3 regions of the Kluyvera fluvialis genome follow, and region 1 is predicted to be linked to each of the others. Evidence: predicted binding sites of a transcription regulator. Region 1 holds the regulator's gene; each other region holds the start of a gene.
The links. Region 1 encodes sigma-54, which starts transcription at its own class of promoters, with help from an activator protein. Its sites were predicted from a motif close to GTTGGCACANNTTTCGCTNT; they were not measured.
Positions count from the first base shown of each region.

Region 2: hydN (electron transport protein HydN) is a predicted target of sigma-54. The motif match lies at 3,253-3,272, and genes of this name have one in related genera.
Region 3: norV (anaerobic nitric oxide reductase flavorubredoxin) is a predicted target of sigma-54. The motif match lies at 2,259-2,278, and genes of this name have one in related genera.

Region 1 covers NZ_AP046142.1:544,520-554,255, forward strand. Annotated here, with positions in the region: gene rapZ (RNase adapter RapZ) at 1-737, opposite strand, end outside; gene ptsN (PTS IIA-like nitrogen regulatory protein PtsN) at 771-1,259, opposite strand; gene hpf (ribosome hibernation promoting factor) at 1,316-1,603, opposite strand; gene rpoN (RNA polymerase factor sigma-54) at 1,626-3,059, opposite strand; gene lptB (LPS export ABC transporter ATP-binding protein) at 3,105-3,830, opposite strand; gene lptA (lipopolysaccharide ABC transporter substrate-binding protein LptA) at 3,837-4,391, opposite strand; gene lptC (LPS export ABC transporter periplasmic protein LptC) at 4,360-4,935, opposite strand; gene kdsC (3-deoxy-manno-octulosonate-8-phosphatase KdsC) at 4,932-5,498, opposite strand; gene kdsD (arabinose-5-phosphate isomerase KdsD) at 5,514-6,500, opposite strand; gene AC6I4B_RS02690 (calcium/sodium antiporter) at 6,515-7,489, opposite strand; gene mlaF (phospholipid ABC transporter ATP-binding protein MlaF) at 7,678-8,490, shown strand; gene mlaE (lipid asymmetry maintenance ABC transporter permease subunit MlaE) at 8,498-9,280, shown strand; gene mlaD (outer membrane lipid asymmetry maintenance protein MlaD) at 9,285-9,736, shown strand, end outside.
Region 2 covers NZ_AP046142.1:1,127,727-1,137,462, reverse strand. Annotated here, with positions in the region: gene hypF (carbamoyltransferase HypF) at 1-477, opposite strand, end outside; gene fdhF (formate dehydrogenase subunit alpha) at 483-2,633, opposite strand; gene hydN (electron transport protein HydN) at 2,672-3,217, opposite strand; gene AC6I4B_RS05485 (LacI family DNA-binding transcriptional regulator) at 3,362-4,375, opposite strand; gene ascF (PTS cellobiose/arbutin/salicin transporter subunit IIBC) at 4,641-6,095, shown strand; gene AC6I4B_RS05475 (6-phospho-beta-glucosidase) at 6,123-7,547, shown strand; partial or broken gene AC6I4B_RS05470 (IS1 family transposase) at 7,673-7,741, opposite strand; gene AC6I4B_RS05465 (DUF1240 domain-containing protein) at 8,506-9,027, shown strand; gene AC6I4B_RS05460 (hypothetical protein) at 9,024-9,503, shown strand; gene AC6I4B_RS05455 (hypothetical protein) at 9,479-9,736, shown strand, end outside.
Region 3 covers NZ_AP046142.1:1,140,692-1,150,427, forward strand. Annotated here, with positions in the region: gene norW (NADH:flavorubredoxin reductase NorW) at 1-774, opposite strand, end outside; gene norV (anaerobic nitric oxide reductase flavorubredoxin) at 783-2,210, opposite strand; gene norR (nitric oxide reductase transcriptional regulator NorR) at 2,400-3,917, shown strand; gene gutQ (arabinose-5-phosphate isomerase GutQ) at 3,914-4,879, opposite strand; gene mltB (lytic murein transglycosylase B) at 5,082-6,152, shown strand; gene AC6I4B_RS05535 (metal ABC transporter ATP-binding protein) at 6,380-7,057, shown strand; gene AC6I4B_RS05540 (metal ABC transporter permease) at 7,054-7,917, shown strand; gene AC6I4B_RS05545 (metal ABC transporter substrate-binding protein) at 7,927-8,805, shown strand; gene pncC (nicotinamide-nucleotide amidase) at 8,942-9,439, shown strand; gene recA (recombinase RecA) at 9,520-9,736, shown strand, end outside.

The DNA.
Region 1 (9,736 bases):
CCAATCGCTACCGTCAAATAGCTACGATTATTGGTTTCCAGCATCGGTAACCATAGCTCAAGATAGCTGCGAGTCTGGTAAATAAAGTTGTGCACTTCGGTGTGACGGTCGAGGAACGCCGCCACCGGCTTGTCGAGGCCGGTCATTGGGCGCAGTTTTGGGTCCCAGTGCGGGTTTGGAAGGAAACGCACGTCAAAGACGTAGTCGGCATCAATCGGAATCCCGTGTTTGAAGCCGAAAGATTCGAACACCATCGTCAGCTCACGCTCGCGTTTACCCAGCAGACGGGTACGCAGCATTTCTGCCAGCTCGTGGACGGACATTTCAGAGGTGTCAACAATCAGGTCAGCGCGGGAACGCAGCGGCTCCAGCAGATTGCTCTCTTCATCAATGGCGCTTTCCAGCGACAAATTCTTGCTGGAGAGTGGGTGCAAACGGCGGGTGTCGCTGTAGCGGCGAATCAGAGTATTACGGTCGGCATCAAGGAACAGCAACTGTGGGGAAAAGTTCTCCGGGAGATTTTCCATTGCCCGTTCAAAGATTTCCGGGGACTCCGGCATGTTACGCACGTCAATGCTGACGGCGGCCGATATTTCGCGGTCGGCGAGCGTTTTTGCCAATTCAGGCAACAGCACGACCGGAAGGTTATCGACACAATAAAAACCCATGTCTTCCAGCGCTCGCAGGGCGACGGATTTGCCTGAGCCAGAGCGGCCGCTGACGATCATCAGTACCATGTACCGTTTCTCCTCAGTACGATGTGATGTCCATTAAGCATCATCGTTGGTTTCCGTATCGGTGATGATTTGATACAGCTCTTCGTCGCTCTGCGCAGCGCGCAGGCGGCGACAAATGGTTTTATCCGCCAGACGTTTCGCCACCAGAGACAGCGTATGCAGGTGGGTTTTGGTCTGGTCTGCCGGAACCAGTAAAGCAAACAGTAAATCAACAGGCTGATTGTCGATGGCATCAAAGGCTATCGGGGTTTCCAGTTGTACAAAAACGCCGACCGCACGCAGCGTATCCTCTTCCAGCTTGCCGTGAGGAATGGCGATGCCGTTGCCGATGCCGGTACTGCCCATTTTTTCACGCGTCAGAATCGCTTCAAACACCACCTGCGGTGGCAGGCTGAGCTGTTTAGCGGCTAACTCGCTGATAATTTCCAGCGCACGTTTTTTACTCTGACAGTGCACAGCACTGCGGGTACATTCCTGGTTAAGGACATTGCTCAGTTGTAGAGCCAAATCATTATTTGTCATAATTTCACCTAAGCGTCGCCCGCTATGCCGGGCATTCCGGGCGACCGCTCGGACAATCAATGTTGTTTTAGTTTATCTTTGTGTTTGGTTAACTGTCGCGCCAGTTTATCGATCAAACCGTCGATGGCGGCATACATGTCTTGCCCTTCCGCGCTGGCATGAAGTTCGCCCCCATTAACGTGCAATGTAGCATCCGAGATGTGCGTCAATTTCTCCACTTTCAACACAATATAGACCTGATTGATCCTCTCGAAATACTGTTCGAGCTTAACGAATTTCGCATTGATAAATTCGCGCATCGCATCGGTAATTTCGACGTTGTGTCCAGTGATGTTGAGCTGCATAGTGTCTTCCTTATCAGTAGAGTCAGACCAGTTGTTTACGCTGGTTAGACGGCGGGATGGATAAAGACTCTCGGTACTTTGCAACGGTGCGCCGGGCCACCATGATACCCTGTTCAGAGAGCAGGGTGGTCAGTTTACTGTCGCTCAGTGGTTTCGCGGGGTTTTCCGCGGCAATTAACTTCTTAACCAGCGCACGAATCGCCGTGGACGAGGCTTCGCCGCCGCCCTCGGTGCTCACATGGCTGGAGAAGAAATATTTAAGCTCGAAAATGCCTCGTGGGCTATGCAAATACTTCTGCGTGGTAACACGCGAAATGGTGGACTCATGCATCTCGACGGTCTGGGCGATGTCCGCCAGCACCATCGGTTTCATATATTCTTCGCCAAGATCGAAAAAAGCCTGTTGCTGTTCAACGATGCAGCGGCTAACGCGTAGCAGCGTATCGTTGCGGCTTTCCAGGCTTTTAATCAGCCACTTTGCGTCCTGAAGATTACTGCGAATAAACTGGCTGTCGGCATCGTTACGGGCGTTGTTGCACATCCCCGCATAGTGTTGGTTTATCTGCAAACGCGGAATGCTGTCGGCGTTAAGCTCTACCATCCAACGATCGTTGACCTTGCGTACCAGTACGTCTGGAATGACATATTCCGGTTCACCGGTTTGGATCGACTGACCTGGGCGGGGATCTAATGACTGGATCAGATCGACAGCTTCTTTGAGCACATCTTCTTTCAGACGCGTAACGCGCATCAGCGAGCGGAAGTCATGGTTGGCAAGCAAGTCGAGATGATCGCTGATAATTAGCCGCGCTTCGTCGATACGCGGGGTATCAGGGGAGAATTGCGACAACTGGATCAACAAACAGTCTCGCAGATCTTTAGCGGCCACACCGACCGGATCAAAGCGTTGAATCCGCTTGAGCACCGCTTCAACTTCATCAAGACCGATGTCGTCATTGCCAATGCTTTCACGAATATCTTCAAGCGTGACGGTGAGATAGCCGGTGTCATCCACGGCATCAACGATTGAAGTCGCAATGGCTCGGTCGGTATCGGTAAACGGGGTGAGTTCCACCTGCCACATCAGGTAATCCTGAAGTGTCTGGGTCGTTTCGCCCTGATAAACCGGCAGCTCGTCATCCTGGTAATCGACGCCCGTTCCAGAAGGCGTACCTGCCGTGTAGATTTCATCCCAACTGGCGTCGAGCGGCAGCTCTTCAGGCATATCCGGTTTTTCTAATGCGTCAACGCTGTCCAGCGTTTCGTTATCGACGGTTTCCTGAGTCTCTACTTCATCGTGAAGATCGGTTTGCTCAAGCAGGGGATTACTCTCCAGCGCCTGCTGGAGTTCCTGCTGAAGTTCCAGCGTAGACAGCTGCAACAGGCGAATGGCCTGCTGTAACTGCGGCGTCATGGCAAGCTGTTGGCTGAGCCTTAATTGCAAACCTTGCTTCATGTTCAGAACGAATATCTCCCGCTAACGTCGGTAACCATTACCCTATCAGAGTCTGAAGTCTTCCCCAAGATACACGCGTTTAACATGTTCGTCTTGTAGGATCTCTTGCGGGGTTCCATGGGCAATCAGGTGCCCCTGGCTAACGATATAGGCGCGTTCGCACACGGCTAATGTCTCGCGAACGTTGTGGTCTGTTATCAGCACACCGAGGCCACTGTCGCGCAGGTGCTCGATAATACGTTTAATGTCGATAACCGAGATAGGGTCAACGCCAGCAAACGGTTCATCCAACAGGATAAATTTCGGGTTTGCCGCCAGTGCGCGGGCGATTTCAACGCGGCGGCGTTCACCGCCGGAAAGCGCCTGACCCAGGCTGTCGCGCAGGTGCTCGATGTGGAACTCTTCCATCAGCTCTTTCGCGCGATCTTCACGCTGTTCGTTGCTGAGATCGTCACGAATCTGGAGCACCGCCATCAGGTTGTCGTAAACGCTCAGGCGACGGAAGATAGACGCTTCTTGCGGCAGATAGCCAATACCACGACGCGCACGCGCGTGTAACGGCAGCAGGCTGATGTCTTCATCATCAATGATGATATTACCCGCGTCGCGCGGCACGATACCCACTACCATGTAGAAGGTGGTGGTTTTACCCGCGCCGTTTGGCCCAAGCAGGCCCACAATCTCACCGGAGTTGACGGTCAGACTGACATCTTCTACCACGCGGCGGCCTTTGTAGGCCTTCGCCAGATTTTTTGCAGTTAATGTCGCCATAACGAATTAGTTACTCTTTTTCTGGGCCGGGGCCTGACTTTTGGATTTGTCCTGAATCTGCGACGGAACCAGTACGGTGGTGACGCGTTTGCCTTTGTCGCTAAACGCCTGCATTTTCTGCTCTTTCACCAGGTAGGTAATTTTGTCGCCCTTGATGTTGCTATCTAGCTGCTCCAGGTAGGCGTTGCCCGTTAGTACCACGAAATCGTTCTGCAATTCATAATGCATTTTCGACGCGTGGCCTTTTACTGGTTTGCCGTTGTCTTGCATCTGATAGAACGTGGCCGGGTTACCATAACCGTCGATCACTTCTTTGCCCTTTTCGTTCGCCGGACGAGTCACGACCACTTTATCGGCATTAATTTTGATAGTGCCCTGGGTGACCACGACGTTACCGGTGAAAGTGACGATGTTACCCTGCATATCCAGCGACTGCTGATCGGATTCAATATGAATCGGCTGATCGGTATCACCGGTAAGCGCCATTGCAGGCAGACTGGCGGCCAGCAAGGAACCGGCGAGAGCCAGCTTAAGGCTGAGTTTGTTTGTTCTGAATTTCATAAGAGGTTCTAACCTTTTCAATCAGCTCGGCGGTTTTGCTGCGTAAATTGCCGCGCATTTTCAGGCCGCTGGAATTAAATGTTGTTCCGTATAACGTCACCAGATCGTCCGAGGATACGTCCTGAGTTGTCAGGTTTACCTGGGCATTATCTGTCGTAATCTTACGCAGTTGTGCGTCTTCTGTCAGCGCGTTGATTTCAACGTGCCCGTAGAGGTACAACATGCGATCGTTGGTCAGCTTGGCTTTATCGGCTTTAATCGACCAGGTTGGCACCTTATTGGCGTCAAAGGTTGTCAGTACCGGATTGGTAAACCATGACACCGCCTGATCGGAAAAATACTCCACATGTTCGGCGATTAACCGGTAGCTGAGTGCGCCTTCGGGGCTGTACACCACGGTATCGGTATGTTCGCTTTTGTAGGTTGGATCGTTGGCATTGATAACCGCCTGGCTGCTGTCGTCCTTATCGGCAAGATTAAGGCCGATCAGCACCAGCGCCACCAGTGCTAGCAAAATGATAACCCAACGTCTGGTTTTACTCATATCGATTGCCCTTTGGCTTCATCCAGCTTGCCTTGCGCCAGCAGTAGCAGGTCGCAAACTTCACGAACCGCGCCACGGCCACCGGCAATGCGCGTGACGTAATCGGCGCGCGGCAAGAGCAGCGGGTGCGCGTCGGCGACCGCAACGCTAAGGCCGATTTCAGCCATCACCGGCCAGTCAATCAGATCATCGCCGACGTAGGCCACTTCGTCCGGCTGAAGATTCAGCGTGGCGAGCAGCTCGCGGTAGGCTATCAGTTTATCGGATTGCCCCTGATAAAGATGGGTTATCCCAAGCGTAGCGCAACGGTCTTCTAACAGTTTAGCTTTTCGCCCAGTAATAATCGCCACATCGATACCTGAGGTAAGGGCGCAACGAATACCGTAGCCGTCGCGCACGTTGAAGGCTTTCAGCTCTTCACCGTTATTGCCCATATAAATAAGGCCGTCGGAAAGCACCCCGTCAACATCGAGGATCAACAGGCGGATTTTCTCCGCCCGGGCAATAAATTGTGGACTCACCGGGCCGTAACAGGTAGCGACCGAGGCGACAGCATTACTCATTCTTTATATCCTTGATTACACTACGCCTGCGCGCAGTAAGTCGTGCATATGTATCACACCCAGGAGATGGTCGCCATCGGCAACCAGCACACAGGTGATATGACGTGATTGCATCAGGTTCAGCGCATCGACTGCCAGCATCCCTGGACGAATACGAATACCACCAGGTGTCATCACATCGGCAATACCGAGACTGCGCACGTCAACGCCGTTATCGAAGATGCGGCGCAGGTCACCATCGGTGAATATCCCTTTAATCTGCATATTGTCATCGCAGATAGCCGTCATCCCTAAATTCTTACGGGTAATTTCCAGCAGCGCGTCGCGCAGTGAAGCGTCCTCGCTAACATGCGGAATTTCATCACCCGTATGCATGATATCGTTAACACGCAGTAACAATTTGCGACCGAGTGCGCCGCCAGGGTGTGACAGGGCAAAATCTTCGGCGGTAAAGCCACGGGCTTTCAGCAGTGCAACCGCCAACGCATCGCCCATGACTAATGCGGCGGTGGTGCTGGTAGTTGGCGCCAGCCCCAGCGGGCACGCCTCGCGCGGGACTTTCACGCAGAGGTGAATATCTGCCGCGCGCCCCATGCTGCTTTCCGGCTTACTGGTTATACAGATAAGCGGAATCTGTTGTCGTTTGAGCACCGGGATCAGCGCCAGAATTTCGTTAGACTCGCCGGAGTTAGACAGCGCAATCACCACGTCCTGCGGCGTCACCATGCCTAAGTCACCGTGAGCGGCTTCGCCTGGGTGCACAAAGAAGGACGATGTTCCGGTACTGGCAAAGGTGGCCGCCATTTTACGCCCAATATGCCCGGATTTTCCCATCCCCATAACCACGACTTTACCGCCACAGTAGAAAATCTTCTCACAGGCGGCAGCAAAATCCTGATTAATGTATTGATCGAGCTGTTGCAGCCCTTCCCGTTCAATTTCCAGAACTTCTCTTCCGGCCTGCAGGAAGTCGAAATTTGGCTGCAAATCTATTTGCGACATAGTGTAATCCCGATTCATTCGATGAAGAGCGGCGTTGCCCAGTAGAGCAGCGCCAGCCATACAACAAACCCGCCGATTAACAGTAAACCTACGCCACGGCCAATTTGGCGGCGACGCCAGCACAGCAGGGCAACAATTACGCTCACCAGAACCATTACGCCATAATCCCGGCTGAACGCGAGGGGGTTAAACGCCCCTGGCGCGATGAGGGCGGGGATGCCGAGCACGATGGCCATATTAAAGAAATTTGAGCCAATGATATTGCCGACTGCAATATCATTTTCGCCTTTGCGAACGCCAGCAATAGCGGTCGCAAGCTCCGGCAGGCTAGTGCCCAGTGCGATAACCGTTAGCCCAATGGTCAGTTCGCTCATGGCGAAATAGTGGGCGAAGACCGTGGCGTTATCTATCACCATTCGGGTCGCCATGGGCATGATAATCAGTGCGACGCCTAGCCACAGGCAGGCGACGGGCAGCGAGCCATCGCGCGGCAATTCCGCCAGCTGCTCTTGCGTGAATGTGTCATTCCCCTGGCGCTCGACCAGGCGCGTTATTTTAATGGTAAACAACAGCCACAAGGCGGCCAGCGCAAATAAAAACAGGCCGTCAACGAACGACAGTTCACCATCATACAGCACACATCCTGCCATTAGGCTCACGACCAACATTAGCGGGATTTCGTGGCGCAGGATATCAGAATGCACGGTAAAGGGGTGGAACAGGGCGGTTAGCCCAAGAATCAACAAAATGTTGATGATATTGGAACCGACGGCGGTGCCAATGGCGAGATCAACCTGACCATGCAGTGACGCGGCAGCAGATACGATGATTTCAGGTAATGATGTCCCGATACTGACTACGGTAATTCCGATAATCAATGGCGGGACACCTAAAGCACGACACAGAATAGAGGCGGAATACACGAGGCGGTCAGCGCTATACACCACCAGAAGCAAACCAATAATCAACAGAGCCGTGGCTAAAAGCATCTAAAGTCCTTTATTAAGGTATAATCGCCAGTCCGTACGTCTGAACGTAACGAATTCTTAATTTTGACTTTATGCGCAGGAAAAGTAAAACAAATGCCAGATTTCGTTAACTTGGGCGGCAAGGATTCTGTAAGAATGCGGGGTCAAGCAGGAGTTTGATCCATTTAAGGACCTGGAAAGGTAAGCCTATGAGCCAAAATATAGCGAATTTAGTCGATGTGCGTGATGTGACGTTCTCGCGTGGCAATCGCGTTATTTTCGACAATATCTCGCTGTCGGTGCCGCGTGGCAAAATCACCGCCATTATGGGGCCGTCAGGGATTGGCAAGACCACACTGTTGCGCCTTATCGGCGGGCAAATTCCCCCGGACAGCGGGGAAATCCTTTTTGATGGCGAGGACGTGCCAAAAATGTCGCGTTCCCGCCTGTATACCGTGCGTAAACGCATGAGTATGCTATTTCAGTCTGGTGCGCTGTTCACCGATATGAACGTGTTTGATAACGTGGCGTATCCGATTCGCGAACACACCTGTTTGCCTGAGCCGTTGCTGAAAAGTACGGTGATGATGAAACTGGAAGCCGTCGGGTTACGCGGGGCCGCGAAGCTAATGCCATCTGAGCTTTCTGGCGGTATGGCACGTCGCGCCGCGCTGGCGAGGGCGATTGCGCTGGAGCCAGATCTCATCATGTTTGATGAACCGTTCGTCGGCCAAGACCCGATCACCATGGGCGTATTGGTAAAGTTGATTTCTGAACTCAACAGTGCGCTGGGTGTCACCTGTATTGTGGTTTCTCATGACGTGCCGGAAGTGTTGAGCATCGCTGATTACGCTTACATTGTGGCAGACCAGAAAATCGTTGCTCATGGCAGCGCCTCATCGTTGCAGGAAAACGCGGATCCTCGGGTGCGTCAATTCCTCGACGGTATCGCCGACGGCCCCGTGCCGTTCCGTTATCCTGCGGGCGACTATCGTCACGATCTCATCGGCACAGGGAGCTAATCTACTCATGCTGTTAAATGCACTGGCAGCGCTTGGACATCGCGGGATTAAGACCATCGCGACGTTTGGGCGAGCTGGGTTAATGTTATTCAATGCCGTTATTGGCAAGCCAGAGTTTCGTAAGCATGCGCCGTTGCTGGTGCGTCAGCTCTACAACGTTGGCGTGCTTTCAATGGTTATCATCATTGTGTCGGGCGTGTTTATCGGCATGGTGCTGGGGTTGCAGGGCTACCTGGTGTTGACGACCTACAGCGCGGAGACCAGTCTTGGAATGCTGGTGGCGCTGTCGCTGCTGCGTGAGCTGGGGCCGGTTGTCGCCGCGCTGCTGTTTGCCGGTCGTGCCGGGTCGGCGTTGACCGCCGAAATTGGCCTGATGCGCGCCACCGAACAGCTTTCCAGTATGGAAATGATGGCGGTTGACCCGCTGCGCCGTGTGATTTCTCCGCGCTTTTGGGCCGGCGTTATTTCACTGCCGCTGCTGACGATTATGTTCGTCGCGGTGGGCATCTGGGGCGGTTCGCTGGTCGGCGTAAGCTGGAAAGGCATTGATGCCGGGTTCTTCTGGTCGGCAATGCAAAATGCGGTGGACTGGCGTCTTGATCTGGTGAACTGCCTGATCAAGAGCGTTGTTTTCGCCATTACGGTGACATGGATTGCGTTATTTAATGGTTACGATGCGATCCCCACTTCTGCCGGAATCAGCCGCGCGACCACTCGTACCGTGGTACATGCATCGCTGGCGGTTCTTGGGCTGGACTTTGTGCTGACGGCACTGATGTTTGGGAATTGAGTAAATGCAAACGAAAAAGAGTGAAATCTGGGTCGGTATTTTTTTGTTGGTTGCCCTGCTGGCGGCACTGTTTGTGTGTCTGAAAGCGGCAGATGTGTCGTCGATTAAGTCTGAACCAACGTACCGCATTTACGCCACCTTTGATAACATCGGCGGCCTGAAAAACCGTTCACCGGTGCGTATTGGCGGCGTTGTTATTGGGCGAGTGGCTGACATCACCCTTGATCCGAAAACTTATCTACCGCGCGTGGCTATCGACATCGAAGACCGCTACAACCAAATCCCCGATACCAGCTCGCTGGCTATTCGTACCTCGGGCCTGCTCGGTGAGCAGTATCTGGCGCTGAACGTTGGTTTTGAAGATCCTGAGCTGGGAACGTCTATCCTTAAAGATGGTGGCACAATTCAGGACACTAAATCGGCGATGGTGCTGGAAGATCTTATTGGCCAGTTCCT
Region 2 (9,736 bases), 580 kb from region 1:
GCAAGGGCAAAGCGGGAACGCCGCCATCACCGTCAACGGTCGGTCGTACGGCATGGCGTTAATAATTGTAAAGCGCGGCCCACAGTGGGTGCAGTTGATAAACGGGTAGCGGTAGCGCCGCTCCTGCGGGTCGTTCATCTCCGCGAGGCAAGCCGGGCAAGTTGCCGCATCGGGGACAATTTGTGTGCTCATCGCCCCCGCGCCGCTCTGGCGAATGACAAAATCGGTGGGGAGCGTCGGCCAGTTAAATGGCTCAACATGAGTGCTATCAATGCGCGCAAGCGGCGGGCAGTGCTGATGAAGTGCGGCAATTATCCCAGCTGAGTCATCGCCAAGCAGGCGCAGCAGCACCCCGGCGCTGTCATTACAGACATCGCCCAGGCAACCGCGCTGTTGCGCTAACTGCCAGACAAAGGGACGAAACCCCACCCCCTGAACTTTGCCGCAGATACGAATCTGCACACCGTTTGCACGCATGATAATTACCCGGCTACCGCCGCTTTCAGGCGCGTTTTCATGGCCTGATAGCTTTGTAGCGCATAGTTTTCGGCCCAGTTTTGATCCTCAATGGCCTCAATCTTCACCGCACAGTATTTGGTTTCCGGCGTTTTGGAGATAGGGTCGAGGTTGTCCTGAGTCAGTTCATTACAAGCGCCAATCCACCATTGGTAGGTCATGTAGACGCTGCCGAGGTTGATACGTTCGCTCACGTTGGCGCGGCTAATCACCTTGCCGCGACGCGAAGAAACCCACACCAGTTGTTTATCGCTCACGTTCAGTTGTTGCGCATCGCGCGGATGAATCTGCACAAAGCCGGGTTCATCCGCCAGCGATTGCAGCGCCGCGCAGTTGCCGGTCATTGAACGGCAAGAGTAGTGCCCCACTTCCCGCACGGTACACAGCACCAGCGGGAATTGTTCATCAGGGCGCTCGGCGGGCGCACGCCACGGCGCGGCAAACAGATGGCCTTTGCCGTCCGGCGTCGCAAACTGGTTGCCCTCGTACAAATACGGCGTGCCTGGATGGTCGAGCGTTGGGCATGGCCACTGCACATGGCCCATTTCACCCATTTTTTCGTAGGTGACGCCAAAGAACAGCGGGCACAGCTCGCGCATTTCGTCCCAGATTTGCTGGTTATTGTCGTAATGCATCGGGTAGCCCATTTCGCTGGCGATAAGGCTGATAATTTCCCAGTCGCGCTTGACGTTACAGGTCGGCTCGATGGCTTTTTCGAAACGCTGGAAGCCACGGTCGGCACAGGTAAAGACGCCGCCATGCTCGCCCCAGGAAGTGGCGGGCAGCAGCACGTCGGCCTGTTCGGCGGTTTTGGTCATAAAGATGTCCTGCACCACCACAAAGTCGAGCGCGTCAAAACCTTTGCGCACCAGGCCTAAGTCGGCCTCGGTCTGTAACGGATCTTCGCCCATGATGTAGTAGGCTTTCACTTTGCCTTCCAGCGCCAGATGCGGCACTTCGGTAATCCGCACGCCCACTTTGTCGTCCATCAGGCTGGCGTCAATACCCCAGGCGTGCGCGAATTTTTCCCGCACGGCGGCGTCGGTGACATCCTGATAGCCAGGGAACTGGTTCGGCAGCACGCCCATATCACACGCGCCCTGCACGTTGTTTTGCCCGCGAACAGGACCAACGCCGACGTTTTCACGCCCCAGATTACCGGTCAGCAGCGCCAGCGTTGCCAGCCCTTTAACGACATCGACCGCCTGACCAAACTGCGTGACGCCCATCCCCCACATAATGGTGGCTGACGGCGCTGCCGCGTAGGTGCGCATCGCCTGGCGGATTTGCGCCGCCGAAACGCCGGTTAGCTCCTCAACCGCTTCTGGCGCGTACTCTTTCACCACCTCACGCAATTCTTCAAGCCCGGAGGTGTAACGCGCCACGTATTCTTTGTCGTACAGTTCTTCTTCCAGCAGCACATGCGCGAAGGCGTTCACCAGCGCCATATTGCTGCCGTTACGCATTTGTAGATGCTGGTCTGCGATACGCGCGCTTTCAATGCGGCGCGGGTCGCAAACGATAATTTTGGCCCCTTTGTCGCGGGCTTTGATTACCCGGCGCGCCACAATAGGGTGCGAGTCGGCGCAGTTGTAGCCAAAAATCAGCAGGCAGCGTGAGTTTTCGATATCGCTGATACCGTTGCTCATCGCCCCGTTGCCCAGCACGTCTTGCAGCCCAGCCACCGATGGGCCGTGGCAGACACGCGCACAGCAGTCCACATTATTGGTGTGCAGTACGCCACGGGCGAATTTCTGCATCACATAGTTCGTTTCATTGCCAGTGCCGCGCGATGAACCGGTGGTCATGATCGCGCGCGGCCCGTAGTGGGCTTTAATCTCGCCCAGGCGTTTCGCGGTATAGCGAATTGCCTCATCCCAGCTCACAGGCGTGAATTTGCCGCCCTTTTCATAGCGGATCATCGGCTGTGTCAAACGGGGCGTCAGCAGTTGAGTATCGTTGAGAAAATCCCAGCCGTAATAGCCCTTCAGACACAGTTCATTTTGGTTGGTTTTACCATCGGCGGCCTCGGCGCGGATAATTTTACCGTTATCGACAACCAGCTTCAGTTTGCAACCTGCTCCACAGTAGGGGCACACACTCGTGATTTTTTTCATCAGTAACAGACCTGTTAAATGAGAAATTAAGGGACAATTTAAAGAGAAATAGCGGCAGCGCCGTCCAACGCAGCGCGGCGACGTTTTTCTGCACTCAGTTGTTCTAGCTTGCTGCGGTCAACGCAGAACAGCGCATGCGTTGGACACGCTTCCATACAGGCGGGGCCTGCTTCGCGGTGGAAGCACAGGTCACACTTGTTGGCTTCGGCTTTTTCAGCGCGCACTTTAAGTCCTGCGCCGCTGTCGCGAATGACCGGACGCACCACCACTTCCATCGCCCCGTACGGGCAAGCCACTACGCAGGTTTTACAGCCGATGCAGCGTTCCTGCATGACGTGGATAAACCCTTTGTCGCGGCTAATTGCACCGTTCGGGCAGACATTAGCGCACGGTGCGTCTTCGCACTGGCGGCAAGCGGTGGCGGTAGAAACATTAACGCCTTTAATAACGTGAATACGCGGCAGGAAAGATTGCGGCGTGAGGGCGGCGCAGTCCTGATCCTCCTGGTGGGAAACCACACATGCAACTTCGCAGGTACGGCAGCCAATACATTTACTCGCATCAGCAATGATGAAACGGTTCATCAACTTCTCCAGCAATGACAGTGAATACGCGGGAGAATGCATTATTCGAGCCAACTTTTAGTTCATTGATTATTAATACTATTTTGGAAAGGGCGCGGCAGAGAGGCGTGTCATCGTCACTAATGACGATGACAGTTGACGACGTCAGCGGGGTGTCAGGGCAATCATTGATTCACGTTCAATCAACTCGCCAGGGAAAGTCTGTTGATATTTAAAATCCCCACCATCGAGCATAAAAATAAGCCGATTAATGGTTTCTTTAATCATTTCCGTTACCGGAATACGCACGCTGGAAAGCGACGGAATAATATACGGCGCCAGCGCGATATCATCAAAGCCAATAACCGATACCTGCTGCGGAACCGTTATTCCATGAGCGTGAAGGCGCTTTATCGCCCCAACCGCCATATCATCATTACTGGCAACCAGCGCGCTAAAAGTGACCTGCCGTTCGCGCAGCGTATCTACCCCGGCAGCACCGGTCGCAGGAGTCCATTTACCTTCAACAATCAGCTCATTACGCACCGTAATGCCGTGCTTAGTCAACGCGTCTTTATAGCCAGAAAGTCGCTCAATACCGGTGGGGGAATCCAGTGAACCGGTAATAAAAGCAATATCCCGATGACCGAGGCTAATTAATTTTTCTACCGCTTGCTGGCTCGCCGTTTTTTGATCGCAATAAACACAGTGGCTGCTATTACGGCGCAAGCGGCGGTTAATCACCAGCACCGGGCGCTGCTGCTGCTCAATAATATCGTCAATATCATCGACGCTCAGAAAACGGGGATAAATAATAATACCGTCGCAGCGTAAATCGAGCAGGTACTGAATCGCATCCCGCTCCTCCTGGGCGCTGTGTTTACCGTCGGCCAGAATCAGCCGCCGCCCCTGATCTTCAGTCATGCAGGCGGCGTGATACAACAACTCACTGAAGTAAACCCCGTGGTACAGCGTGTTCGTCACCACCAGCCCCAGGGTTTGCGTCTTTTTGGTCGCCAGGTTACGCGCCAGCAGATTTGGCCGGTAGCCGCTCTCCTCGATGGCTAAAAACACCCGGTCTTTTGTCTCCTGGCTGACATACCCATTGCCCGATAGCACCCTGGATACGGTGGCTTTCGAGACACCCGCCCGCTGCGCCACCTCCAGCATCGTCGTCATGATTCATATCCTTAAGAAATCGTTTGGCATGAGTGTACTTCACCATTTGGCTATTTTCAGCAACTGCCAGCGCGCTGAATAAATCGCCCACGGCCTTTCTTGTGATCGGTTTCACGAATAATTAATAAACAAAATTTAGATCTTGCTGGTTAAAAATAAACACATCATGATTTTGTGGAACCGGTTTCCTATGCAACGTTTCATCACCGCGATTCATCCGGCGTTGAGCGACAAGTACCCTACTGATAAAACAGGATAAAATCCGATGTCTAAAAATTATGCGGCTCTGGCGCACTCGGTAGTCACCGCGCTGGGCGGTGTCGAAAATATCACCGCCGTCACGCACTGCATGACCCGCTTACGCTTCGTGCTGAAAGACGACACCCGCGTAGACAGCGCAACGCTGAAAAGCCTCAGCGGAGTGCTGGGCGTGGTACGCAATGAAAACCAGTGCCAGGTGATTATCGGCAATACCGTTTCTCAGGCCTACCGCGAAGTGGTCAGCCTGTTGCCAGCCGACATGCAGCCTGCCGTACCGGTCGGCAAACCTAAATTAACCCTACGCCGCATCGGCGCGGGGATCCTCGATGCGTTGATCGGCACGATGTCACCGCTGATCCCGGCGATTATCGGCGGATCGATGGTCAAGCTGCTGGCGATGATCCTTGAAATGTCCGGCGTGCTGCCAAAAGGTGCGCCGACGCTAACGATTTTAACGGTGATTGGCGACGGGGCGTTCTTCTTCCTGCCGCTGATGGTCGCGGCCTCGGCTGCGGTCAAATTCAAAACCAATATGTCGCTGGCTATCGCCATCGCCGGGGTACTGGTGCACCCCAGTTTTATTGAGCTGATGGCAAAAGCGGCGCAGGGCGAGCACGTCGAGTTTGCGTTTATTCCAGTTACCGCCGTGAAATACACCTACACCGTGATTCCCGCGCTGGTCATGACCTGGTGTCTTTCGTATATCGAACGCTGGGTCGATAAAATTACCCCTGCGGTGACTAAAAACTTCCTCAAACCGATGCTGATCGTGCTGATTGCCGCCCCGCTGGCAATCTTGTTGATTGGCCCTATCGGCATCTGGATCGGTAGCGCAATTTCAGCGCTGGTGTACACCATCCACGGCTATCTGGGCTGGCTGTCCGTCGCCATTATGGGCGCGCTGTGGCCGCTGCTGGTGATGACCGGGATGCACCGCGTCTTTACGCCCACCATTATTCAAACCATCGCTGAAACCGGCAAAGAAGGCATGGTGATGCCATCGGAAATTGGCGCCAATTTGTCACTCGGCGGTTCATCGCTGGCGGTGGCCTGGAAAACAAAAAACCCAGAACTGCGCCAGACGGCGCTGGCGGCAGCGGCTTCGGCGATTCTGGCTGGTATTTCTGAACCCGCGCTATACGGCGTAGCGATACGCCTGAAGCGCCCGCTGATTGCCAGCCTGATTAGCGGTTTTATCTGCGGGGCTGTCGCGGGTATTGCCGGACTAGCCAGCCACTCGATGGCGGCTCCGGGGCTGTTCACCAGCGTACAGTTCTTTGATCCGGCAAACCCGATGTCCATCGTTTGGGTGTTTGGTGTGATGGCGCTGGCGGTGGTGTTGTCGTTTGTGCTGACGTTGATTCTCGGCTTTGAAGATATCCCGCCTGAACAGGCCGCCGCCGAGGCGCGCCAACGCCAGTCCACGCCGAATACCGATATTAATGCAGCAGGCATTTAATTATTTTTCAGTAAGTTGAGGTAACGCATGTCCACATTTCCGCAAGGATTTCTCTGGGGTGGCGCACTGGCCGCCAACCAGGCCGAAGGGGCTTATCGCGAAGGCGGAAAAGGGCTGACAACGGTCGATATGATCCCCCACGGCGTTAACCGGCTGCCGGTAAAACTGGGGCAGGAAAAACGCTTTACGCTGCGTGAAGACGAGTTTTACCCCAGCCACCAGGCCATCGATTTCTATCATCGCTATAAAGAAGATATCGCCCTGATGGCGGAGATGGGCTTTAGCGTGTTCCGCACGTCCATCGCCTGGAGTCGTTTATATCCTAACGGCGATGAATTGACGCCAAACCCTGAGGGCATCGCCTTTTATCGCGACCTGTTTAGCGAGTGCAAAAAATACGCTATTGAGCCGCTGGTCACGCTGTGCCACTTCGATGTGCCGATGCATCTGGTCACGGAATACGGCTCCTGGCGTAACCGCAAAATGGTCGAGTTTTTCACTCGTTATGCGCGCACCTGTTTTGAGGCGTTTGACGGGCTGGTGAAATACTGGCTGACGTTCAATGAAATCAACATCATGCTGCATAGCCCGTTTTCCGGTGCGGGGCTGGTGTTTGAAGAAGGTGAAAATCAGGATCAAGTGAAGTACCAGGCCGCGCACCACGAACTGGTGGCAAGCGCGCTGGCGACCAAAATCGCCCATGAAGTTAACCCGCAAAATCAGGTCGGCTGTATGTTGGCGGGCGGCAATTTTTACCCATACTCCTGTAAGCCAGAGGACGTGTGGGCGGCGCTGGAAAAAGACCGGGAAAACCTGTTTTTTATTGATGTGCAGGCTCGCGGTGCGTATCCGGCCTACTCTGCCCGCGTGTTTCGCGAAAAAGGCGTGGTGATTAAGCGCGAAGCCGACGATGCCGAGATTTTGAAAAACACCGTCGATTTTGTCTCTTTCAGCTATTACGCCTCGCGCTGTGCCTCGGCGGAGATGAACGCCAATAACACCAATGCGGCAAATATTGTGAAATCGCTGAAAAATCCGTATATCGAAGCCAGCGAATGGGGCTGGGGCATTGACCCGCTCGGCCTGCGCATCACCATGAATATGATGTATGACCGCTACCAGAAGCCGCTATTCCTGGTAGAGAACGGTCTTGGCGCGAAAGACGTGGTTAACGCCGATGGACAGATAGATGATGATTACCGCATCAGCTATTTGCGCGAACATATCCGTGCGATGGGCGATGCCATTGAGGACGGTATTCCGGTTATCGGCTACACCACCTGGGGCTGTATCGATCTGGTGGCGGCATCGACCGGCGAAATGAGCAAACGCTACGGGCTGGTATACGTAGACCGTGATGACGCAGGCAATGGCACGCTGGCGCGCACGCGCAAAAAGTCGTTCTGGTGGTATAAAAAAGTAATTGCCAGCAACGGTGAAGATTTAGCGTAACTTGCACTGACAGACAGCGCTGACCTGGCGCTGTCTGTCAGTAATAAATACCGAACCCCGTCAGCCCGCCCTTCCATTCCCCGACTTTCCATTCGCAGCCGATCCTTTTTTGGTAATAACTCCAATTAGTAGAACATGTATTTTTCAATGAAGGCACCGATGACTTTTTCATGCAACTCAACAGAGCGTGAGAAAAATTCAAAAGTGGACATCATGCACTAATTCAACCAATTAGAGGCATCACCGATTTCAGAGACGTCTTTATATTGCTCTTTCTTCCCGTCGCGGGATATTTTTATATATTTGCATTATTGCTCCTGTTTTCGCTATTTACTTTCAATCTCGCGAAGTTGTGGTACAAAGTGATAAATATTGTCTGGGGTATTGTTGCCTTCTTATTCGCAATTCAACTATTCATAGCGAGTTCCATTCATATCTTGAATGGTTATGACTCGTGTGGGCAAAAAGGTCTATTTTCAGGCGCTGACTATGTAAAAAATCCCAAAATGTATGAGCGGTTTGAATACCATCCTGAAAAGGATAAATCCGAGGATGAAAAAAACAGGACGTCATCATGACAAATTTCGTCAGGCAGAGGCAGGAAGGACAAGTGCAGGACGCTTTCTGTTATTTGCCCACGATAGTTGTTTCCCGAATCTATGGAGGCAGGAATGCCTGAGTTAAATAAACAGAATCCATCATGGGCGGATTACCTGGGTGATACCCTGAGCGGTAAGGTGCCCATCAATCAGTTGATACCGCAGCATCCTTCATCGCAGTGGGTTTTCTTATTACTTGGGCGCTGGATGAACTGGATAAGAAATATCATTTGTCGGATGAATTGATTTCAGCAATTAGAGAAGGTATGAGGACGCAGGTCGAAATCGAAAAATGGAATTTTGAACACACCAGCCCATTTACGTATGGCCTGATGAATACACACTGGTAAGGATATGTCATGTCTGGAAAACGAGAGAATCAGGAGCGCATGGCAAGGCGGGCATTGACCAATATCTCAGTAAAAGTGAGGCTGACCGCATTATTTTTATTTAGTTGCACTACTGCTGCAACCGTTTTTATCTTTACAGTCGGCGGTTCTGAGCTTGCCGATATACTATATAAAAAAGACGTTGTTTACTATGACTGGAAAACTATACCGCTTTTCCTTTGGCTTCCGGCATTTTTTTATGCTGATATTCTTATTGTTGCCATGATGTTTTTTCCCGTTACCCGAAACTTACTGGAGTATCTTCTGACAGGGATGAAGGCTGTAGCAGTATATGGATGGCTGATGTTGCTCCTCTCAATTCCACTATCTCTGATAATTTTATTTTACTCATTGAGCAACTACCAATCATGTGGTCAAAAGGGCCCCTTTTCAGGCAGTTATTATGTAAAAGAAATAAAAATGTGTGAGCAGTTTGAATATCATCCGGAAAAGGATAAATCCAAGGATGAAAAAGACAGGACGTCATCATGACAAATTTCATCAGGCAGAGGCAGGAAGGACAAGTGCAGGGCGTGATTGATGATTTGGACAACAGTAAGCCTGTGATTCTTGCCACCACCTATGTAGGTAATATTAAGGACGGCATCGCGGGGGCAAAAAATCTCTCAAAGCTCGCGAGTTATGCTGACGCAGGTAAACTGGTCTACCGACTAAAGGGATTAGGTATCAAAGCCATTCCGTATCAATATGGTGGGCAAGCTTATGTCAAAATTACCGGTTATGCGTCGTTGCGGCGTATCCTCCGGGGGACAAGATATAGAATTAACTCGCCTCAGATACTTGAGTTAGGTATTGGTAAAGCGGGTATTAATGGCAGCATTCTTGAAGGTGCCAAATTCTGCATCTGGTTTTCATTGGCGGTACTGTTCAACTTATCTTTAAATCAGACCATGATGTGGCGACCTTTATTGGTAATATTACGATGGATATTGCCAAGATTATTGTGACGATATTTGTGACGAAGGTTTTGGTTGCGGTTGGCGGGGTTCTGACTACGGTCGCTGCATCTTTTGGAGTCATACTCCCCATTGCAGCAGGAATAGTGCTTCTTGTTGTGGTTGGTTTTTCAATTACACTTGCGCTAGATTATCTGGATCGTAAGTATCATTTATCTGATAAGTTAATTTCAGCGATTAGAGAAGGGATGAAGTCACGGGCGGAAATAGAGAAATGGAACCTT
Region 3 (9,736 bases), 600 kb from region 1:
GTTCACCTTCACCCCACGGTTAATCTCTAACCCCGCAATTCGCGCCAGCGCGGTTTCCGGGCGCAAACCGGTGGCGGCAATCACCGCATCAACATCAATATGGCGCTCACGGTCGAAGTGAGCGCGGATGCCGCTTGGCGTCTGCTCCAGCGACTGCAACTGGCTTTTCAGCAACAGATGAATCCCCATATCGGTTAAGCGGTGTTGCAGGCGGCTGCTGACTTCTGGCGGCATCAGGGAGGACAGAATGCTTGCGGAGTTATCCACCACTGTGACCGATTTACCCGCGCGGCAGAAGTCCATCGCCAGCTCGCTGCCAATCAGCCCCGCACCGATAATCAGCACCCGTTTGGCATCGTGCAACGTACTTTGCGCCGCGCCAAACTCTTGCTGGCTGTTGAGCGTCAGCATCAGATCTTTGCCAGGCACTGGCGGAACAATCGCCGCCGCGCCGGTTGCCAGCACCAGTTTGTCGTACTGCCACTGGTGGTTCTGGCTTTTCACCACATGCGCTTTGGCGTCGATGCCTGTCACCCAGGTCTGCGGGAACAGATTCAGGTTGTACTGCTCGGCAAATTCGCCCGCCGTTTGTAGCGTCAGGTCGGCAGCGGTTTGCCCCCGGCTGACCACGTGGCTTAAATCCGGCTTGTTGTACTCGTCGATGCTGTCGGCGGCAATGAGCGTCAATTTGACGCTCGCATCCAGCTTACGGATATTTTTTACCAACTGGCGCGCGGCGAAGCCTGAGCCAATAATGACAATGCCATGATTCATTTTGCCTCCTACGCTAATACGTCGAACACGTCTTTGCCGAGTGAGCATTCTGGGCACAGGAAGTTATCCGGTACTTCGCTCCACGGTGTACCTGGTTTAACGTCCTGAGTTGGCTCGCCTTTGGCGGGGTCATAAACCCACTGGCAAACCCCGCACTGCATACATGGGCCAAGATCGGCTTGCGTCGCGGGGCTGTTTTCTTGCGCCACCGCTGGGGCCGCACCCATTTCTGGCAGTGGCGCCAGCGCCCACTGGCGGGCAATATCGCGCCCGTGCTGACGGCACAGTTCCAGCGCGTCAACGTCTGGACGCCATTTGGCTTTCAGGCTCAACGACATTTCGAAACCCGCATCCTGCAAGCGGGTGGATAAACGGTCTACCGCGCCGCCGCTCCAGCCGTGTGAACCAAATGCGCTGGCGCGTTTATTGCGAAAACGCAGGCCGGTAATCTCTTCGACCAGGCCGGCAATTTTCGGCATCATCACGTTGTTCATGGTGGATGTCCCGACCAGCACCCCTTTAGAGCGGAAGACGTTAGTCAGGATCTCGTTTTTATCGCTGCGGGCGACGTTAAAGATTTTCACCGCCACGTTCGGGTCAACTTCGTTGATGCCTTGGGCAATCGCGTCCGCCATCATGCGAGTATTATTGGACATGGTGTCGTAGAAAATGGTGATGCGATCTTCCTGATAATCTGCTGCCCATTTCAGATACAGTTCCACGATTTGCGTTGGGTTGTCGCGCCATACCACACCGTGAGAGGTGGCAATCATATCGACCGGCAGGTTAAAGCCGAGGATCTCGTTAATTTTCGGCGTTACCAGGCGGCTGAACGGCGTCAGGATGTTGGCATAGTAGCGCTGGCACTGTTCGAACAGCTCAGTCTGGTCAACTTCGTCGTTGAACAGGCGTTCGTCACAATAGTGCTGGCCAAAGGCGTCGTTGCTGAACAACACCGCATCGCCGGTCATGTAGGTCATCATGCTGTCCGGCCAGTGCAGCATCGGGGTTTCAACGAAGATAAGCTGCTTGCCGTTACCGATATCCAGCGTATCGCCCGTTTTCACCACGTGGAAATTCCACTCTGGGTGATGGTGGTGGCCGTTGATAGAGTCGATAGCGTTAGCGGTGCAGTAAATGGGGGTATCGGGAATCTGCGTCATCAGCTCGGTTAACGCACCGGCATGGTCTTCTTCTGCGTGGTTAATGATGATGTAGTCGATGTCGGCAAGGTCGATTTCACCGCGCAGGTTTTGCACGAATTCACGGCTGAATTTATGATCGACGGTATCAATCAGCACATTTTTTTCTTCACGAATCAGATAGCTGTTGTAGCTGCTGCCACGCAGTGTTTTGTATTCCGTACCGTGGAAATCACGCACTTCCCAATCACGTTGGCCAACCCAATGAATGTTGTTTTTAACCAGAATAGACATAGCAACCTCAATCAATAATTCAGTGTTTCTCAAAAAGATGTATTGCTTATTGCAGGTAGTGTGCCAACTTTTTAATTCGTTGATTTGTATGGTTTTAATTGTTTTTATGCTATTTTGAATTGTCAAAATGACTATGCTTTTTATTGTCAATATGACACTATGCATTGTCAAAATGACTGTGAGGTTGCTATGAGCTTTTCCGTGAATGTGCTGGCAGGGATCGCCATTGAATTACAACGCGGAGTGGGGCATCAAGACCGTTTCCAACGGCTGATAACCACGTTACGCCAGGTGCTGGAGTGCGACGCTTCGGCGCTGCTGCGTTATGAGGCGCGGCAGTTTATTCCGCTCGCCATCGACGGGCTGACGCAGGATGTCCTGGGCCGCCGTTTCACGCTGGAAGGGCATCCTCGGCTGGAGGCGATTGCTCGCGCTGGTGACGTGGTGCGTTTCCCCGCCGATAGCGACCTGCCAGATCCTTACGATGGTTTAATCCCCGGGCATGAAAGCCTGAAGGTTCACGCGTGTATTGGGCTGCCGCTGTTTGCCGGACAAAACCTGATTGGCGCCTTGACGCTGGATGGCATGTCACCGGATCAATTCGATGTCTTTAGCGACGAAGAACTCAGGCTGATTGCGGCGCTGGCTGCCGGGGCGCTGAGCAATGCGCTGCTGATTGAACAACTGGAAAGCCAGAATATGCTGCCAGGCTCCGTCAGTAATTTTGAGCAAATTAAAGCGACGCAGATGATTGGCCTGTCGCCGGGTATGGCGCAGCTCAAAAAAGAGATTGAGATTGTTGCCGCTTCTGACCTGAACGTGCTGATAAGCGGTGAAACCGGCACAGGGAAAGAGCTGGTGGCGAAGGCGATTCATGAAGGTTCGCCGCGCGCGGTAAGCCCGTTGGTGTATCTCAACTGTGCGGCGTTGCCGGAAAGCGTGGCGGAAAGCGAACTCTTTGGTCATGTTAAAGGGGCGTTTACCGGGGCTATCAGCAACCGTAGCGGTAAATTTGAAATGGCGGATAACGGCACGCTGTTTTTGGACGAGATTGGCGAGCTGTCGCTGGCGTTACAGGCCAAACTGCTGCGCGTGTTGCAGTATGGCGATATTCAGCGCGTCGGTGATGACCGCAGCCTGCGGGTGGATGTGCGCGTGTTGGCGGCGACTAACCGTGATTTGCGCGAAGAAGTGCTGGCAGGGAATTTCCGTGCCGACCTGTTCCACCGCCTGAGCGTGTTCCCGCTTTTTGTGCCGCCGTTGCGCGAACGGGGTGAAGATGTGGTGCTGCTGGCGGGGTATTTCTGCGAGCAGTGCCGGTTGCGTCTGGGGCTGTCACGGGTGGTGCTGAGCGCGGGGGCGCGGGCGCATTTGCTGAGCTATGATTGGCCTGGCAACGTGCGTGAGCTGGAACATGCGGTGCATCGCGCGGTGGTGCTGGCGCGGGCGACACGCAGCAGCGGTGAAGTAGTGCTGGAAGCGCCGCATTTTGCTTTTCAGGATGCCTCGACGAACGTTGTGGCAGAAACGCCCGTACCGGCTCCACAGGTGCAGAGCCTGCGCGAGGCGACGGAGCATTTTCAGCGCCAGATGATTAGCCAGGCGTTGGATGAGCATCATCAAAACTGGGCGGCGAGCGCGCGGGCGCTGGAGACTGACGTCGCCAACCTGCATCGGTTGGCGAAGCGTCTGGGGCTGAAGGGTTAGAGAATCCCCGCCTGGTAGAAGTTTTGCAGGTTAATCGCGCCCACTAAACGGTGGGCGTCGTCCACCACCGGTGCGGCGCTGATTTTCAGCTTCATCAGTTGATCTTTGGCGTCGATAGCGCGCGCCTGGTCGTTCAGCGTTACGCCGCCTGTGGTCATTGCCGCGCTAACGGTATCAGCCAGCACACCGCCGTCTACCAGCCAGCGGCGCAGATCGCCGTCGGTAAAGACGCCAAGCACCTGTGCCTGATCATTGCATACGGCGACCATTCCCATCCCGGTACGGCTCAGTTCGAGCATCGCGTCCATTACGCTTGCGTGGTGCGACACCTGCGGCACGTCGGCGTCTTTGCGCATCAGATGATGCACACGGTTTAACAACCGTGCGCCCAGCGCTCCTGCCGGATGCGAGCGGGCAAAATCTTCCTCATTGAAACCGCGCGCCTGCATTACGGCGATCGCCAGCGCGTCGCCCATCATCAGCGTATTGACGGTGCTGGAGGTTGGGGCAAGGTGCATTGGGCAGGCTTCGCGTTCTACTGAGATATCCAGCACGGCATCGGCGGCGAGCGCCAGCGGTGAGTTGGCTTTGCCGGTCATCGCCAGCAGCACCACGGATTTCTCTTTTAAACGTGGGATAATGTGGTCTAGCTCTTTTGCGCCACCGGAATAAGAGATAAACAGCATGACGTCGCGGCTTTCGACCATCCCTAAGTCACCGTGCAGCGCTTCTGCCGGATGAACGAAGAACGCCGGTGTGCCGGTGCTGGCAAAGGTCGCCGCCAGTTTTTTGCCAATGTGACCGGACTTGCCCATCCCGGAGACAATCAGTTTGCCTTTGCAGTCGAGAATGGCTTGTGCAGCTTGCACAAAAGTCTCGTCAAGACGGTCGGGTAGGCGGCTGGCTTCCTGTAATTCCAGTAACAGGGCTTTACGCCCGGCGTCTAACAAAAAATCACTCATGACTTTCTCCGTTAATTAGCGCGTCACACGGTCCAATTTGCGCGGCGATGATAAAACATTCTTGCCGAACAGAGAATTGATTGAATCATGGATAGTACGCTGGCGGAGTTTTTTTTCCCGTCGAGGTGTTCGGTACTTCCTTGCAGCGTGGCGGATGCTTTACCATATTTAACTCTTGCTGATTTTGTATAACGGAAGTCCCATGTTGAAGCGTCGCGTTCTGGCTTTACTCCCTTTGTGTGTCCTGCTCGCTGCCTGTAGCAGCAAGCCGAAAACGGCTGAATCACCGGCAACAACCTCCGGCGGTTTTCTTCTTGAACCCCAGCATAATACGTTGATGCCAACCGGCGATTTCGCCAATAACCCGGCTGCCGAGCAGTTCATCAATAAAATGGTGAGCAAGCATGGATTTGACCGCCAGCAGTTGCACGAGATCCTCTCACAGGCAAAACGCCTGGATTACGTTCTGCGCCTGATGGACAAACAAGCGCCGACCAGCCAGCCGCCGTCAGGCCCGAACGGGGCGTGGCTGCGCTACCGTAAACAGTTCATTACCCCAGATAACGTGCAAAATGGCGTAGCATTCTGGAACCAGTATCAGGGCGCATTGCAGCGCGCTTCGCAGGTTTACGGCGTCCCGCCGGAAATCATTGTCGGGATTATCGGCGTCGAAACCCGCTGGGGCCGCGTGATGGGTAAAACCCGTATTCTTGATGCGCTGGCGACACTCTCCTTTAACTATCCGCGCCGTGCGGCGTACTTCTCCAGCGAGCTGGAAACCTTCTTGCTGATGGCGCGCGACGAAAAAGATGACCCTCTGGATCTGAAAGGTTCGTTTGCCGGGGCGATGGGCTACGGGCAGTTTATGCCGTCGTCCTATAAAGAGTATGCGGTTGATTTTAATGGCGATGGCCACATCAACCTGTGGGACCCTGAAGACGCTATCGGGAGCGTTGCTAACTACTTTAAACAGCACGGCTGGGTGAGCGGCGACACGGTGGCGGTGCAGGCAATGGGCCAGGCTCCGGGGCTGGATAACGGCTTCAAAACCAAATACAGCATTTCGCAGTTGTCGGCGGCAGGCTTAACGCCAATGCAGTCGCTGGGCAACCATCAGCAGGCTAGCCTGTTGCGCCTGGATATCGGCACGGGCTACCAGTATTGGTACGGGCTGCCGAACTTCTACACCATCACCCGCTACAACCGCAGTACCCATTATGCGATGGCGGTTTGGCAACTGGGGCTGGCGGTATCTGAGGCTCGCGGGCAGTAATTTCCCTCCTTTGCGCCTCTCCGTCCGGAGAGGCGATTGTTACATTTTGCATCATTTCCTGGCGTTTACATCCGCACGTTAATTTCATATTGTTATGTTATAACATCAATTAACGAGGTGGACATGTTGAGTACATTGTTTATGGCCTCCGGCACGGCCAGGCTGCTGTTGGCCTGTGTGTTGCTGGTGGCGCTGTGGCTGGCGGTTTGGTGGGCGGTCGCGCTGCCATGATTGAACTGGACAACCTGGTAGTGGGCTATGAAGGTGTGGCGATTACGCCAGCGCTGAGTGGCACGATTCATAAAGGCAGCATGACGGCGATTGTTGGGCTGAACGGCTGTGGAAAATCAACGTTATTGAAGACGCTGGCGGGCTTTATTCCGCCGGTGAGCGGCGTTGTGCGCTGGTCGCCATCGCGCCCGGTTATCGGCTGGCTGGCGCAGCGTCATGCGCTGGAGTCGCAGTTTCCGCTGATGGTGCAAGACGTCGTCAGCTATGGAGCATGGCCGCGCGTCTCGCTGCTGCGAAGTTTGCGTCGCGATTCCCGACGCCGCATAGATGCCGCGCTGGCGCGGGTGGGGCTGTCGGCGATGGCGAAAGCGCCTATCGAAGAACTTTCCGGTGGCCAGTTTCAGCGCATGTTGTTTGCGCGCGTACTGGTGCAACGTGCGCCGCTGGTGATGCTCGACGAGCCGTTTACCGGCATTGATGAAGCTACCAGCCGCGACTTGATGGGCGTGATTCTTGAAATGCACCAGCAGGGGCAAACCGTGCTGGCGGTGCTGCATGATAACCAACGCGTCGCGGAGTGCTTCCCTGAAACGCTCCTGCTGGCATCAAAGGATGCACGTTGGGGGGAAACCCCGGATGTCCTTGCCGCCTTTACTTCCGCGAGGCAGGCATGATTTGGCACACCTTCTTCCAACCGTTTATTGAATTCGGCTTTATGCGCCGCGCGCTGGTGGTGTGTCTGGCGTTGTCGCTAAGCACCACCATTCTTGGCGTCTTTTTACTGCTCCGACGAATGAGCCTGATGGGCGATGCGTTGTCCCACGCCATTTTGCCCGGTGTGGCGGCGGGCTATTTGCTCAACGGCATGTCCCTGCTAGCCATGACCGTCGGCGGCTTTATTGCCGGAATTGTCGTGGCGCTGGTGGCGGGCTGGGTGAGCCGCCGTACGCCGCTTAAAGAAGATGCCAGTTTTGCCGGTTTCTACCTTGGTTCGCTGGCGCTGGGGGTCACGCTAGTGTCGCTGCGCGGTTCTAATGTTGATCTGCTGCACCTGCTTTTTGGCTCAATTCTGGCGGTTGACAACGATGCTGCGCTGTTTGTGGTGAGCGTCGCCAGCCTGACGATTATCTGCATTGCGCTGTTTTATCGGGGATTAGTCAGCGAGGCGTTCGACAGCGCCTGGCTGCAAGTGAATGCGCGCTGGTTGCCGGTGCTGTTGCATGGCCTATTTCTGGCGCTGTTGGTGCTCAACCTGGTGGCGGGGTTTCAGGTGCTGGGCACGTTAATGGCTGTTGGCGTGATGATGCTGCCCGCCGTGGCCGCGACCTGCTGGGCGCGCACGCTGCCGAGTATTTTACTGCTGGCGGCGCTGATGGGCTGCGTGTGTGCTTGGCTGGGGTTGAGCCTGTCGTGGACGGCGAATCTACCGGCAGGGCCATCGATAGTCCTGACGGCCAGCGGCATCTTTTTTGTTTCGGTGTTTTTTGGCAAGCGCAGCCGGTTGACTGTCGGCTGGCGAAAATTAATAGGGTAAGGGGAAAAGATGAAACGAATGGGGATAGTTCTGGCGCTGGCATTAGGCCTGGTGGCGCAAGGAAGCATGGCGAAAACGCTGAATGTGGTGGCGAGTTTTTCGGTGCTCGGCGATATGGTGCAGCAGGTGGGGGGCGAGCATGTTCATGTTCACACGTTGGTCGGCCCGGACGGTGATCCGCACACCTTTGAGCCTTCGCCCCAGGATAGCGCATTGATAAGTCAGGCTGATGTGGTGGTCATCAACGGACTAGGGCTGGAAGGCTGGCTGGATCGGCTAATTAGCGCGTCGGGCTTTAAAGGGCAGCTCGTGGTGGCATCGACGGGGATAAAAACGCATACCCTGGAAGAAGACGGTAAAACAGTGACGGACCCGCACGCCTGGAACAGTGCTGCTAACGGCGCGCTGTATGCGCAAAATATTCTGCATGGCCTGGTGAAAGCCGACCCGGAAGACAGCGACGCGTTGAAGGCCTCCGGCGAGAAATATATTCACCATTTGCATGAGATTGACGGTTGGGCGAAGCAGCAATTTAGCAGCATTGCGCCGCAAAAACGCAAAGTGCTGACCAGCCACGATGCTTTTGGCTATTTCTCCCGTGCTTACGGGGTGACGTTCCTCTCGCCACAAGGGCTGTCGTCGGAGAGCGAAGCCAGTGCGGCGCAGGTGGCGGCGCTGATTAACCAAATTAAGGCTGACGGGGTGCATACCTGGTTTATGGAAAACCAGCTCGACCCGCGCTTAGTGAAGCAAATTGCCAGCGCGACTGGCGCACAGCCGGGAGGCGAATTGTACCCAGAAGCGCTGTCTAAACTGGGCGGTGTGGCTGACAGCTACACGAAAATGCTTCGCCATAACGTAGAGCTTATCGCTGCGAGCATGCGTTAAATCTCATGACTTTCGCCCCGATCCTCCGGGGCGAATCATTTCTGGAACCCCCTCGTAAAATCATCATCGCGTCCCCACATCTGTGCTGAAAGTGCTATCTTTGATGGCCTCTTTATCTGGCTTAAGCGGAGCAATGATGACCGATTCAGAATTAATGCAGCTGAGCGAGCAGATTGGGCTGGCGCTAAAGGCGCGCGGCGCAACGATGACCACCGCAGAGTCCTGCACCGGTGGCTGGATAGCCAAAACCATCACCGATATTGCCGGTAGCTCTGCGTGGTTTGAACGCGGGTTTGTGACCTACAGCAATGAAGCGAAATCGCAGATGATTGGCGTGCGCGAAGACACCCTGGTACAGCACGGCGCGGTCAGCGAACCGGTGGTGGTCGAGATGGCGATAGGCGCACTGCGTGCGGCGCGAGCCGACTTTGCTGTCTCGGTAAGCGGCATTGCCGGGCCGGACGGTGGTAGCGCAGACAAGCCGGTTGGCACGGTCTGGTTTGGCGTCGCCAGCGCTAATGGGCAGGGAGTCACGCAACGTGAATGCTTCTCTGGCGACCGCGAATCGGTGCGCCGACAGGCGACAGCCTATGCGTTGAAATTACTCTGGCAACAATTTCTACAAAACACTTGATACTGTATGACCATACAGTATAATTGCCTCAACAGAACAGAATTCATTCTCCGGGTACGCTCGGCATGACAGGAGTAAAAATGGCTATCGACGAAAACAAACAGAAAGCGTTGGCGGCAGCACTGGGCCAAATTGAAAAACAATTCGGCAAAGGCTCCATCATGCGTCTGGGTGAAGACCGCTCCATGGACGTGGAAACTATCTCTACCGGCTCGCTTTCACTGGATATCGCGCTGGGCGCTGGCGGTCTACCAATGGGCCGTATCGTCGAAATCTACGGGCCAGAATCCTCCGGTA